DNA from 4 places in the Alteromonas sp. 38 genome. Region 3 is predicted to be linked to each of the others. Evidence: predicted binding sites of a transcription regulator. Region 3 holds the regulator's gene; each other region holds the start of a gene.
What was found. The regulator MetJ, encoded in region 3, represses methionine synthesis genes. The targets are predictions, from matches to a motif close to TAGACGTCTAGACGTCTA.
Positions count from the first base shown of each region.

Region 1 (3,670 bases), 670 kb from region 3:
TGGTTTATCAATTCTTCTAATAAGTTCGCTTAAAGCTTATCAATAAGTGTAAATTTTACGTCTTATAGTCTAATTTCTATTCGACCCTCATTGACTCGCACTATTAGGTAGGTACTATTGGCGCAGATTTTTCAGGCTATGCTGGCTAGTGCTTACGCTAGGTATTCACAGCATGGCAAAGGATAAAACACTACTAGGATCGCTAATGAAAAAACAGCTTCTCGCTTCACTTTTGGCCTTGTCTTTCTCTTCTGTTACTTTTGCTCAAGACGACGTTAAACCTTTCACGATGGAAGGTGAACTCGGTATTATCGCAACAACAGGTAACACTGAAACGTCATCAATCAGTGCCGGTATTACTGCTCACCAAGAATTGCAGCAGTGGAGCAACGACTACATTCTTGAAGGTCTTTACAAGAAAGAAACGGTAGATAACGACGACGGTACCGAAGAAGAGTACACATCGGCACAAAAATTTTACGGTTCTGCGCAGGGTAACTACAAGTTAGAAAACCCGGATTACCGTTTGTTTGGTTTCGCATCATATGAAGATGACCGTTTAAGTAACTTCGACTATCAATCAACAGTTGCTGTAGGTTGGAACCAAAAAGTGCTGGAAAATAAACGTCACACTTTAGAGTACTCAATCGGTCCTGGTTACTCGTTTGCTGAAACGCAAGAAGGCGAAGAGCAGAACAGCATGATTGTTCGTGCTTCAAGTGCTTACTCTTGGAGAATTTCTGACACAGCTAAATTTACTCAAACAGTAAGTACGGAAGTGGGGTCTGACAACACAAAATCTCGTGCTGAGTCGGCGCTTACGGCTACCATTAGCGGTAACCTTTCTATGAAGGTGTCGTTCAAGTTAGACCATAACTCAAACGTATCTGACGACGTTGAAAAGCTTGATACTGAAACGGCAGTAACGCTAGTTTACAACTTCTTCTAAAATCGTATTAACGATTGTAGAAACAAAAAACGCTGCCATTGGCAGCGTTTTTTTATGTCTTCAACATTGATTAACGAATGACGGTAGCTCACTGCCGCCATTCATAGCATTAGTGAAGAATACGGGTCTTAATCGTTCCGTCAATCTGCTGTAGCTGTGCAAGCGCGTCATAAGCTCTGTCTTGCTGAACATCTACCACTACATAACCAATTTCTGCGTTAGTTTGAAGGTACTGGGCTTCAATGTTGATGCCTTTCTCTGCAAACGCTTGGTTAATTTGAGTAAGAATACCCGGCTGGTTTTTGTGCACGTGAAGTAAACGAGAGCGGCTAATGTGCTCTGGCAATGATACTTCGGGGAAGTTAACTGCTGATAAGGTAGAACCATTATCACTGTACTTCGCCAATTTACCCGCCACTTCTATACCAATGTTTTCTTGCGCTTCTTGAGTGCTACCACCTACATGCGGCGTAAGAATAACGTTATCGAATTTACGTAGAGGCGATTGGAATTCTTCGTTATTCGATTTAGGCTCAACAGGGAATACATCAATAGCTGCGCCATTTAGCTGGCCGCTTTCAAGCGCATCGGCTAGAGCGTCAATATCTACAACCGTACCGCGAGAAGCATTAATAAAAATGCTGCCTTTCTTCATTTGCGCAAATTGCTCAGCTGCAAACATGTTTTGCGTTTGCTGAGTTTCAGGCACGTGAAGCGATACCACATCAGAGGTATTTAATAGTTTCTCTAACGACTTAACTTGGGTTGAGTTACCTAATACCAACTTATCTTCAATATCGAAAAACTGCACGCGCATACCAAGGTGTTCAGCAAGAATGCTTAGTTGGGTACCTATATGCCCGTAACCAATAATACCCAGTGTTTTTCCACGGGCTTCATATGAACCATTTGCTGTTTTTTCCCACTCACCACGGTGCGCTTTAGCACTTTTGCTAGGCACTTGGCGAAGCAAAAGAATAAGCTGACCAAGCACAAGCTCTGCTACTGAACGAGTATTAGAAAATGGGGCATTAAATACCGGAATACCACGGCGCTGTGTTGCTTCTAAATTAACTTGGTTAGTACCAATACAGAAACAACCAATAGCCACCAATTTCTGAGCGGCGTCTACCACCTTCTCAGTAATTTGAGTGCGCGAACGAAGGCCAATAAAATGTGCATCTTTCACTTTCTCAACAAGCTCTTCTTCAGGAAGGGACGTTTTGAGATACTCAATATTGGTGTATCCATTATTCTTAAAGGTTTCTAGTGCACTTTGATGCACACCCTCTAACAACAATATCCGGATCTTATCCTTCTCTAGTGAAACTTTGCTCATGGATTTGCTATCTCTTAAAAAGTATTAGTATTTACAGAGCTCGAGGCTGGTGCAGGCGGGGTAGGTAAGACTGGAGCAAACCCTCCGCCGCATGGATGCGGCGGCGGAGCTCCCATGGATTGGTTCACAGCGTGTTTGCGGAAGTCTTACCTACCCCGACTAGTACTAGCCTCAAACTCTCGAAAGGCCATCTAGACGTCTAAACGGAAATCTAACAGAAATCAGTTTAACTTGAAAGCTATTATTTAAAGGTATCAACACCGGTTTCGGTGGCCGATAGTACGATGTCTGCGCCACGTAGGGCGAATATGCCGTTGGTGACCACACCAGGAATATTATTAATCGACTGTTCAAGCTCTCTTGGGTTTAAGATTTCAAGGTTATGTACGTCTAAAATAACGTTACCGTTATCGGTTACCACGCCTTGACGGTATTCAGGATCGCCGCCTAGTTTTACCAACTCGCGAGCCACAAACGATCGCGCCATTGGGATAACTTCAACAGGAAGAGGGAATTTGCCAAGCACGGGAACGCGCTTGCTATCGTCTACAATACACACGAATGTAGTTGATGCACCCGCCACAATTTTTTCCCGGGTAAGGGCTGCACCGCCGCCTTTAATCATGTGTTTGTGTTCGGTAACTTCATCAGCACCATCGATATACACTGAAATATTGCTAACATCGTTTAGTGCGAATACTTCAATGCCTAGGGCTTCTAGCAACTTGGTAGAGGCATCAGAGCTTGATACTGCTCCTTCGATGTTGTTTTTAATTTTGCCGAGTTCTTCAATGAAAAAATTAACTGTGGAGCCAGTACCTACGCCAACAATACTGCCGTTTTCAACATATTCGATGGCTGCTTTAGCTACTGCTTGCTTCTTTGCATTCTGATCCATAGTGACTCTCCTAACTAAATTTTCATCAGTTTACCGGAAAACCGCTAGCTAACCCACCGTGATAGGGGAATTTACGGTGCGTTATGTACGATTAAAGCTCAATTGCTGTGTGGGGGTGACAATTGCGTTTACAGGAATATCCCAAGACTGAACCGGAAGTTTGTCTACTTGTTGGCAATCGTGGGCAATACCAATAAGTTTTGGCTCTATAGTTCGAGTTTGAATGCTGGCTAGCGTGCGGTCATAATAGCCTCCGCCCATGCCTAAGCGATTTCCATTGGCATCGAATCCCACCAACGGCATAAGTATTACCTGGTGCTGAAAGGTAGGGATAACATCAGGGCAGGCTAGTATTGGCTCTTCAATGTTGTATTTATTCACACGCATTGGCGTTTTATCTGTGTAACGAAGAAACAGCAGATGGCCCTTACAAACTGGATGCAATACGGGCAAAGAAGTATGACGTTCAGATGCTTGATTTAAG
Region 1 is NZ_LR733300.1:3,505,559-3,509,228, reverse strand. It holds gene FLAVO9R_RS15250 (DUF481 domain-containing protein) at 1-20, shown strand, start outside; gene FLAVO9R_RS15245 (DUF481 domain-containing protein) at 206-949, shown strand; gene serA (phosphoglycerate dehydrogenase) at 1,059-2,288, opposite strand; gene rpiA (ribose-5-phosphate isomerase RpiA) at 2,530-3,186, opposite strand; gene FLAVO9R_RS15230 (5-formyltetrahydrofolate cyclo-ligase) at 3,268-3,670, opposite strand, start outside.
Region 1: the regulator MetJ is predicted to act here: its motif matches at 2,481-2,498, upstream of serA (phosphoglycerate dehydrogenase).

Region 2 (3,670 bases), 3.3 Mb from region 3:
TAGAGATGAAGGCGGTAACTACACCATGGCCGTTAAACAAGGTGTTGGCCTTAAACGCAGAGACACGCGAATTGCGTTGGATTCTGAGCAATTCGCTGATTTATGGCCTTTAACCCAAAATATGCGGGTGGAAAAGCAGCGATATCGTATCGACTTTTTTGGAGCTCAGCTGGTGATAGATATTTTCACCGGTAACTTAGCACCGTTGAAAGTAGTGGAAGTTGAATTTGACAGTGAAATGAGTAGTCGACAGTTTTTGCCGCCAGATTTTGCTGAAACGGAAGTGACCCACAAGAAAGAATTTCAAAATGTTGCGTTAGCGCGATTTGGCTTGCCTGATATGGTCATAGCGAGTGGGAGTACGAAAAGTGCTTCCATTCTCGCAGGTTCCATATAGCCAAAATATAAGCACGCTATCGCCAAGCTATAGCAAATTAATGACCTGAAATTAAAAAGGGTCGCTTTACAAAGCGACCCTTTTTCAGTTTTGAGCTAGATTAACGGCGCTGAGCAGACTAAACCGCTGAGCGGAGCGCTTCAGCTTTATCAGTCGCTTCCCACGGGAAGGCTTCACGGCCGAAGTGACCATAAGCAGCAGTAGGTAAGTAAATAGCGCGTTCTAAATCAAGCATTTTGATTAAGCCATAAGGGCGTAAATCGAAATGTTCGCGAACCAAGGCCACTAGAGTTTTCTCATCAACTACGCCGGTACCGAAAGTATCTATACTGATAGAGGTTGGCTCGGCAACACCAATGGCGTAAGACACTTGAATTTCACAACGCTTAGCTAGTCCAGCAGCAACAATGTTCTTAGCAACATAACGGCCTGCGTATGCCGCGCTTCTGTCTACTTTTGAAGGATCTTTACCTGAGAAAGCACCACCACCGTGACGGGCCATACCACCGTAGGTATCTACAATGATTTTACGACCAGTTAGACCACAATCACCGACAGGTCCGCCAATAACAAAGCGACCAGTAGGGTTAATGTGGAAACGGGTGTTGCTATCAATCCATTCGCTAGGAAGCACTGGTTTGATAATTTCTTCCATTACCGCTTCGCGTACTTGCGCAGTAGAAACTGAGTCACAATGTTGAGTAGAAAGTACTACGGCATCGATGCCTACAGGTTTGTCGTTTTCGTACTTAAAGGTAATTTGGCTTTTCGCATCAGGGCGCAAAAAGTCTAGCTTGCCAGATTTTCTCACTTCAGCTTGTTTCTGTACCAAGCGGTGAGAATAAGTAATAGGCGCTGGCATCAATACATCAGTTTCGTCACTGGCGTAACCAAACATCAAGCCTTGGTCGCCTGCACCTTGTTCTTCTAAGCTTTCGCGGTCAACGCCTTGGTTGATATCTGGCGACTGTTTACCAATAGCGTTTAATACGGCACAAGAATCAGCATCGAAACCCATATCAGAGTGAACGTAGCCTATGTCTCTTACCGTTTTACGTGTGATTTCTTCAATATCAACCCACGCTGAGGTAGTGACTTCACCACCTACCAATACCATTCCGGTTTTAACGTAAGTCTCACAGGCCACGCGGGCACGAGGATCTTGTTCTAGAATAGCATCTAGAACCGCATCTGAGATTTGGTCGGCGATTTTGTCCGGGTGTCCTTCAGACACTGACTCGGAGGTGAATAAATGCGTGGCCATACATGCTCCATAAGCGTTTATTGTTCAAAATAGGTGAGTATTGTACTAAAACAAGGTATAAATACCAGTCTTTACTTCTAGACGTCTAAAAGTCCTTTCGTTACGATTTGTTGACAGTCGCGGATCACTTTTATAGATAATTGAGTAAATTTAGCCACGCTTTCCTAGTGAAGCGACATTGGCTTGCAAAGGAATGATGTGAATATTCATTATTTTAGCCAACTTTCGGTAATGGCAATGAAAAGCCATTGAACTGAATGGTGGCATGGGTAAGAATAACGCCCACATTACGATATACAGCAATGCAGCGCTTTAAGGTTGAACAAAGGGATTTTGCCCACAGTGTTCCCTTAGCGAAATTCAGCTACAAATAAATCAGGAGACAACATGCCCTCTCGTCGTGAACTTGCCAATGCCATCCGTGCTTTAAGCATGGACGCTGTTCAACAGGCCAAATCTGGTCACCCAGGCGCCCCTATGGGGATGGCTGATATTGCCGAGGTACTATGGGGTGATTTTCTATCACACAACCCAGCAAACCCGTCTTGGGCAAACAGAGACCGCTTCGTGCTTTCAAACGGTCACGGCTCTATGCTGTTGTACTCTTTGCTTCACCTTTCAGGCTATGAACTGCCTATTGAAGAGCTTAAGAACTTCCGCCAGCTGCACTCTAAAACGCCAGGCCATCCAGAATATGGGTATGCACCAGGTGTTGAAACTACCACTGGCCCACTTGGCCAAGGCGTTAGTAACGCAGTAGGTATGGCGCTAGCTGAAAAAGTATTAGCGGCTCAGTTTAACCGTGATGGCCATGATATTGTCGATCACTACACCTATACCTTCATGGGCGATGGCTGCCTGATGGAAGGTATTTCTCATGAAACCTGTTCACTAGCGGGCACATTAGGCCTGGGCAAACTTATTGGTTTCTGGGATGACAACGGCATTTCAATTGACGGTGAAGTAGAAGGTTGGTTTACCGATGACACACCAGCACGCTTTAAAAGCTACGGCTGGGAAGTGATTGAAGGTGTTGACGGTCATGACGCTGAACAAATTAAAGCCGCTATTGAACAAGCTAAATCGAACAGCGCTCAGCCTACGCTAATTTGCTGTAAAACGGTGATTGGTTTTGGTTCGCCAAACAAAGAAGGCACTGAGTCTTGCCACGGTGCACCATTAGGTGATGACGAAATTATTGCTACCCGCGAAAAGCTTGGTTGGACCCACGGTGCGTTTGAAATTCCAGACGACATTTATGCCGGTTGGGATGCTAAAGGCAAGGGCGGCGATGCTGAAAGCGCGTGGAACGACGCCTTCGCAGCATATGAAAGTGCATACCCTGAATTAGCCGCTGAATTTAAGCGTCGTGTAAATGGCGAATTGCCAGCAGACTTCAGCGATAAAGCGGATAAAATCATTGCTGATTTGCAAGCTAACCCGCAAAACATTGCGTCACGTAAAGCATCACAAAATGCATTAAATGCATTTGGTCCTTTGTTACCAGAACTTCTAGGCGGCTCTGCCGACTTAGCCGGTTCAAACCTGACTATTTGGGATGGCAGTAAAGGCGTTGAAGCCACTGACGCATCGGGTAACTACATTTATTACGGTGTACGTGAGTTCGGTATGTCGGCCATGATGAACGGTATTACCCTTCATGGTGGTTTTAAAGCTTACGGTGCTACATTCCTAATGTTTATGGAATACGCTCGCAATGCGGTACGTATGGCGGCGCTTATGAAGCAACCTGCTATTTTCGTATACACTCACGATTCAATTGGTTTGGGTGAAGATGGTCCAACTCACCAACCTGTAGAGCAAGTAGTGGCGCTGCGTGCTACACCAAACCTAGATAACTGGCGTCCATGTGACCAAGTTGAATCTGCTATTGCATGGAAGTTCGCGATTGAGCGCAACGATGGTCCTTCAACGTTGATCTTCACTCGCCAAGGTTTGCCTCAGCAAGAACGTAACGAACAGCAAGTTGCTGACGTTGCCAAAGGTGG
Region 2 is NZ_LR733300.1:888,733-892,402, forward strand. It holds gene FLAVO9R_RS03810 (CYTH domain-containing protein) at 1-397, shown strand, start outside; gene metK (methionine adenosyltransferase) at 516-1,661, opposite strand; gene tkt (transketolase) at 2,049-3,670, shown strand, end outside.
Region 2: the regulator MetJ is predicted to act here: its motif matches at 1,732-1,749, upstream of metK (methionine adenosyltransferase).

Region 3 (3,670 bases):
GCAAACGAGTCGTTCAAATACCCAATAATAGGTAAATGGTATACTGGTCTGCCCTATAGGAGCAAAGGTTTAATCGAAATTAACCTGCTCGAACACCTAGCATGTGGCAAATAGCGTAGCTTAATTCACTTCGGTTAAGGGTGTAAAAGTGAAAATGCTTCACGCCTTCTTTGGCGAGTACCTTAACCTGATCCATTGCGATGTTAGCACCAATGAGGTTCCGAGTAGCTTGATCGTCATCGTCAAGGCCATCGAACATTTTGTGCAAAAAACCAGGTACGTGCACATTGGTGAAACCAGCGAATTTTACCAAGGTTTGGTAGTTAGTTACTGGCAGTATGCCAGGTACTAAGTCTAGGTCGATACCCGCTGCTGCCGCACGGTCACGAAAACGCAAGAATACACTGGTGTCGAAGAAAAACTGTGAAATTGCTTCGCTCGCACCGGCTTCTGCTTTGCGCTTAAGGTTCAGTAAGTCGAATTGGGCATTAGGGGCTTCAGGGTGCTTTTCAGGGTAGGCGGCCACTGATATATCGAAATCAGCCACGTCTTTTAGTAGTGCTACCAAATCAGAGGCATACATTTCGGTATCTTTCACGCCAGGCGGTAAATCACCGCGCAAGGCAACAATACGACGAATGCCAGAATCCCAGTAGTCTTTTGCAATCTGCTTAAGTTCGTCTCGGCTAGCATCAACACATGTAAGGTGAGGCACGGCTGCAACACCAGTTTGTTGTTGGATACGTTTTACCACGTCATGGGTGCGATCACGCTCACCACTGTTTGCACCATAGGTAACCGACATGTAACTCGGCTTTAATGGTGCTAAACGTTCAACTGACTTCCACAAGGTTTGTTCCATTTTCTCTGATTTTGGCGGAAAAAACTCAAATGACACATCAATGTCACGCAGTTCCGAAAGGGACTGATTGAGTGCATCAACACCTTGTGCGTAAGAAACCATGGTAAATTACTCTTTTATAGACGTTTAGACGTCTAAATTAAAGAATTTACGTCTAGACGTCAAGAGGTTTACACTGCTCAATTGACCTTTTCGTCAACTTGTTTAGAATTTCTCTTCATAACATAAATAAGATCAGACAGAGTTAGCATTATGGCAGAGTGGAACGGTAAGTATATACACCCCTACGCAGAGCACGGTAAAAAGAGTGAACAGGTTAAGAAAGTTACCGTTTCTATTCCTATTAACGTGCTAAAAGCATTAACCGATGAGCGTACCCGTCGGCAGATAAACAATTTACGTCATGCGACGAATTCAGAATTATTATGTGAAGCATTTCTTCATGCATTCACAGGTCAGCCTCTACCGGATGACGAAGATTTGCGAAAAGACAACCCTAACCGTGTACCAGCTGAAGCTAGACGTATAATGGAAGACATGGGTATAGACGTTTCTATCGAGAACGAACAAGAAGATTAAAAAAAACGGCAATGAAAATTGCCGTTTTTTATAATATTTGAATACTAAGCTGCGCGCTAAATTCTACTTCTATATTGCCTTTACTCTGTGCGGCTAGGTACTTCTGGAAGCCTTGCAACGCCAGATTCAATCGCCGCTTTCGACACGGCAGTAGCAATGCGTTCACAAAGGCGGGAGTCCATTGGCTTAGGGATAATGTATTCTTTGCCGAAGGTCAGGCTTTTACTATTGCTAGCCGCTAACACAGATTCAGGTACGGGCTCTTTGGTAATAGCGCGAAGTGCTTCTACCGCTGCCACTTTCATCTCGTCATTAATGGCCGTTGCGCGAACATCTAATGCGCCACGGAAAATGAACGGAAAGCACAGAACATTGTTTACCTGGTTGGGGTAATCAGAACGCCCTGTTGCCATAATTAAGTCACTTCGAACCTCATGTGCTAGTTCAGGTTTAATTTCAGGGTCGGGGTTAGAGCAGGCAAAAACAATCGGATTAGGCCCCATTAAAGCTAGGGTTTCTGGGGGTAATACATCAGGTCCAGATACACCAACAAAAATATCCGCGCCTTCCATCACATCTTCTAGCGTACGTTTATCAGTATTATTGGCAAACATGCGTTTGTGTTCAGTAAGGTCTTCACGGCGGGTATGAATAACCCCTTTTCTGTCTAGCATGTAAATGCGCTCTCGTTGTGCGCCACACTTAATTAGCAATTCCATACATGCTACTGCTGCTGCGCCAGCACCCATACAAACTATTTTCGCGCTCTCGATATTCTTGCCTTGAATTTCAATAGCGTTCAACATGCCTGCAGCCGTAACAATAGCAGTACCATGTTGATCATCATGGAATACAGGAATATTGCAGCGCTTAATGAGTTCTTGCTCTATTTCAAAGCACTCTGGGGCTTTAATATCTTCAAGATTGATACCCCCAAAGGTGTCCGCAATGTTCGCAACAGTATTAATAAACTCTTCTGTTGTACGATGTTTTACTTCAATGTCGATAGCATCAAGCCCTGCAAAGCGCTTAAACAGCAGTGCCTTACCTTCCATAACTGGTTTAGAAGCTAACGGCCCTAAATTACCCAAACCTAAGATAGCGGTACCATTACTGATCACCGCTACCATGTTGCCTTTTGCGGTATATTTATAAGCATTATCAGGATCTTCAGCAATTTCTCGTACCGGTTCAGCTACCCCTGGACTGTAAGCCAGAGCAAGATCATCCACACTATCTGCTGGTTTCGATAGCTCCACGCTAATTTTACCTGGCGTGGGTTTGGCATGATAATCTAGCGCACGTTGTCTGAAATCTGACATTAGTAAACATATCCTTCGATGTAGGGGTTAGGCAATCTTCGTTACCGTAGGGGCAATCTGCGTTACCGCAGTAGAATGACTTCGACTTTATCACAGGGTCATTTAAGTACATATCTGATCTGCCCTTAATACCTTTCAATCTAGGACAGTCTTGCTTGTATGACCAGTGACATCGTCGAATATTTGCCATTCACCACATTAATGACACTTTTGAATTTAATACATTATTTCTATTTTATAGACATATGTATAGTGGGTATCGAATAGGTCTTTGCAAAAAGGCACTAAGTCGACGGTTCAAGACGCTGGTGAGCGGAATAGGTATAATAATAAACATGAAGAAGAAGGCGTAACTTACCATGTCTGAAAAGAAACTGATTGAAGCGTTAACTGCGGTGTGTGAGTGGGCAAAATCTGAGTCGGTTGGCTTTGAATGGCTTACGCATGAGGGTCACTGGCGCAGGCCAGAAATTATTGCGGTGTTTAAAACCGAAAAGCAAAAAAGCGAAGCACTTTCAACAAACTGGAACCAAGCATTCGAACATAAACTTGATAATGTATGCCCCGAATTGAAGGTGCACATCAAAGGAGTTCGCTACGACAGCGAGCAAGCATGCACTTTGCAAAGTAACGGCAACTGGGAACGACATCTAAAACGCCGGGATTTTCATTAACAGAGCTTTTCAATAATAGAGCATTGCATTAGCCGAGCATTCCACTTCGCTGCTCTATACTGGGCGAGCACGGTATTGGTTGAATACAGAATGAAGTGCAGATGTAAATCGCGGACACAAAAAAAGCGCCGATAGGCGCTTTTTTTAAAGAAACATAGTGTTTCTGAGTACTGAGCTTATTTAGCGCCCAAAGCACCGAAACGTTTCTTGAAGCGGTCAACACGACCACCGGT
Region 3 is NZ_LR733300.1:4,178,822-4,182,491, reverse strand. It holds gene metF (methylenetetrahydrofolate reductase) at 80-964, opposite strand; gene metJ (met regulon transcriptional regulator MetJ) at 1,115-1,441, shown strand; gene FLAVO9R_RS18015 (malic enzyme-like NAD(P)-binding protein) at 1,522-2,763, opposite strand; gene FLAVO9R_RS18010 (hypothetical protein) at 3,123-3,437, shown strand; gene rpmE (50S ribosomal protein L31) at 3,614-3,670, opposite strand, start outside.

Region 4 (3,670 bases), 540 kb from region 3:
ACGTTCAACGGAAAGCCCTTCACTGGCCGCATCTAATGCTGGCTTCCAGTCTTGATTTAGGTCTATACCTTGACTATTGAGTAACAACTTACGGCTATTTGCAATACCGTACACACGCAACTGAGTATTACGATTAAGTAAAGCCGGTTGCTGTTTTGCAATTTGGCTTAAAAGTTCGGTACCTACGTTGCCACACCCGACTAAAAACACATCAATGGTATGGCGATCTGAGAAAAAATTCTGATGGATAACCTTCACCGCTTTTTTCGCCCGCTTGTTTTCGATAACCGTTGAAATAGAACGCTCTGAGGACCCTTGGGCAATCGCTACGTTATTAACGCGAGCTTGCGCCAACGAGTTAAAGAAGCGTGCCGCTAAGCCTTTCGCATGACGCATACCGTCACCCACTAAGGTAACAATCGCTAAATCGTGGCGCACTTCAATAGGATCTAACAATTGGTTTTGCAACTCTAACGCAAATGCATCTTCTAACAAGCTTAACGCGCGATCAGCATCCTTACTTTGAATACAGAAGCTTATTGAGTATTCAGAAGAAGACTGAGTGATCAGGCTTATTGAGATATTCGCATTCGACATCACCTCAAACACTCGGCTTGCCATACCAACCATGCCTTTAAGACCTGGGCCTGCAACGTTGAACATAGTGACATTATCAAGTTGAGAGATGCCTTTAACCGACGTCCACTTTTCGCTGGCTTCATTACTGATTAACGTGCCAGGGGCCGCGGGGTTCAGCGTATTACGAATTAAACAAGGAATATGGTGCTGGGCAATGGGGCCGATAGTTTTCGGGTGAAGTACTTTGGCACCAAAGTACGAAAGCTCCATAGCTTCTTGATAGGTTAACTTATCAAGCAGCACTGCTCCTTCAACTTGATTAGGATCGGCATTATAAACACCGTCTACGTCAGTCCAGATTTCACAACAACTTGCATCGATACAAGCCGCTAAAATAGCCGCTGAGTAGTCAGAGCCATTGCGTCCAAGTGTTACTTTTTCACCGGCCTCGTTCGCAGCAACAAACCCAGGCATTACCAATAACTCACTACCATCGATAGGCACATCGGTAAAGCGCGCTTTACTTAATGAAACATCGGCAATGCTATCTAGATACTCACCTTCTGCAAGGATGTAAGTCACCGGGTCGATAATACGATTTTTCACGCCTTTAGCGCTTAAGATACCGCTAAATAACGTTACCGAGATGTACTCACCAATACTTAAAATACCTGCCGCGATATTATCAGGTGCAACACCTAATAATTTAATACCATCGAGGTGTTGATTAAGTACACGCAGTTGCGCATGAATGAAGTCGGTAACATCGGCGTGTGCGAAGCCGCTGAGCTCTTCGTTTAGTGCATCAGCAATACCCGTCACGGTAGACGTCAATTTGTCAAATAGAGGGTGGAAATCTTCGCCAGCGGCTGCCTGCTCACATAAAAGTGACAATGCATTCGTTACCCCTTTAGGGGCAGAAAGTACCACTGCAGCGCCATCGGTTTGGTGGGTGGCCGTGCTAATGTCGTTCACGCGCAAGTAGCGCGGTGCGTCGGCAAGTGATGAGCCCCCAAACTTTAAGACTTTCATGTGCTGCTCCTATATCGGTTACGCCAGGTTACTGCTTTAAATCGGTTACTATGACGTGAGTAAAAAAAAGCCCGCTCTCTGTGAGGGCGGGCTTTCGTTGTCTTATGCTTACTTGCACTAGCCAGCGACCGCCCGTTTTAAGGTGGTAATCATAATGCTGATAGTGCCAATAAGAAGAATCGTTTTCATAGGGTCAATTTGCCGTATAGACGTCTATCTGTCAACCGCAGTTTTCACTATACTGTATTGCAAAAAATGAAACACAAAACATTTCACGTTTCGATTTAAGCGATAATCAATCAGGCGATGCTAGAATCGAGTAGCAAAAACTAATCATCATCAATTAATTGTGCAGATAGAAAATCAACTAACAAGCGAATTTTTGGCACTAAATGCCTGTTCGATGGAAACAATGCCCATACCGCTTCTCGCTTATCTCGATATGATGATAGCACTTCCATTAACTTGCCTGCTGCTAACGACTCACGCACATAGAATCCTGGAAGCTGTACTAAACCCAGTCCGGCCAATGCAGCATGATGTAGGGCATTACCACTGTTATACTTCACTCTTCCCCTAACACGCACGGTTTGCGCTTGCCCGTCATGATTAAACCGCCAATGGGGCTGAGATCCTACTAAGCACTGATGTTCGCTAATCATTTCGGTACTATTGGGTGCAGGGAAGGCATTTAAATATTCAGGGCTGGCGCACACATATAGCTGTCGGGTAGCCAGCTTTTTGGCCACCAACGTAGAATCTTCTAAATTACCTATGCGTATGGCTAGGTCATAACCTTCATCAATAATATCCATCGTGTCGTTAGTAAAACGACACTCTACTTCTATGCCTTCGTATTTTTTTAAAAATTGATTTATAAGCGGGGCGATAAAGGCTTCGCCAAAGGCAACCGGAGCGGTGAGCTTAATAAGCCCTTGGGGTACTTTTTGAAGTTGACTAATATTGAGCTCAGCCTCTTCTAGTGCTTTTAATGCGGGTTGGCATTGTTCAAAATAAATATGCCCGGCTTGAGTGAGTGACACACTTCGGGTGGTACGGTTAAATAACTTAACCCCCAAACGCTTTTCTACATTGGCGACTTTTCTACTTATTTGCGCGCCCGACGTGTCTAACTTAGTAGCGGCCGCTGTAAAGCTGCCAGTACTGGCCACCGCACAAAATTCTACTATACCTTCCCATGTCATGGCGTTTACCTTTATTGATGCAATTATTTCTAGCATGGCGCTATGGTCAATAAAAGTTCTTAGAAGACGCCATTAGCTTACAATTAAACACCAACAAATTATTACACTCAAGTAATAATGAATTACCAAATCTGTATTTATAAAGCAGAGTCTCAGGTCTATAATCTGTTCCATAACGTAAGAAATTATAGGTAACGACATCGTGTTGTTTATCTACCCACTTTAATTTAGGAGCATGCCATGTCATTAGCATTGAAAGATGGACAGACACATATTAAGTCTAAAGCAGCCGTTGCGTGGGCCGCTGGTGAACCGTTAAAAATGGAAGAGATTGATGTTGAACTTCCGAAAAAAGGCGAAGTGCTAGTACGTATTGTTGCCAGTGGCGTATGCCATACCGATGCGTTTACACTTTCAGGTGATGATCCAGAAGGTGTGTTTCCTTCAGTACTTGGCCACGAAGGTGGCGGTATTGTAGAAATGGTAGGTGAAGGGGTAACGTCTGTTGAAGTAGGCGACCATGTTATTCCTTTATACACAGCGGAATGCGGTGAATGTAAATTCTGTACGTCTGGCAAAACTAACTTATGCCAAGCGGTTCGTGAAACCCAAGGTAAAGGTTTGATGCCAGATGGCACCAGTCGTTTCTCGAAAGACGGTGAGCCAATTTACCATTACATGGGGTGTTCTACTTTTTCTGAATACACCGTATTGCCAGAAATTTCTTTGGCTAAAGTGAATAAATCAGCGCCTCTTGAAGAAGTCTGCTTGTTAGGCTGTGGCGTTACCACGGGTATGGGCGCTGTGCTTAATACTGCTAAGGTAAAAGAAGGAGATACCGTTGCTATATTTGG
Region 4 is NZ_LR733300.1:3,642,964-3,646,633, forward strand. It holds gene thrA (bifunctional aspartate kinase/homoserine dehydrogenase I) at 1-1,611, opposite strand, end outside; gene FLAVO9R_RS15790 (LysR substrate-binding domain-containing protein) at 1,941-2,816, opposite strand; gene FLAVO9R_RS15795 (S-(hydroxymethyl)glutathione dehydrogenase/class III alcohol dehydrogenase) at 3,057-3,670, shown strand, end outside.
Region 4: the regulator MetJ is predicted to act here: its motif matches at 1,810-1,827, upstream of thrA (bifunctional aspartate kinase/homoserine dehydrogenase I).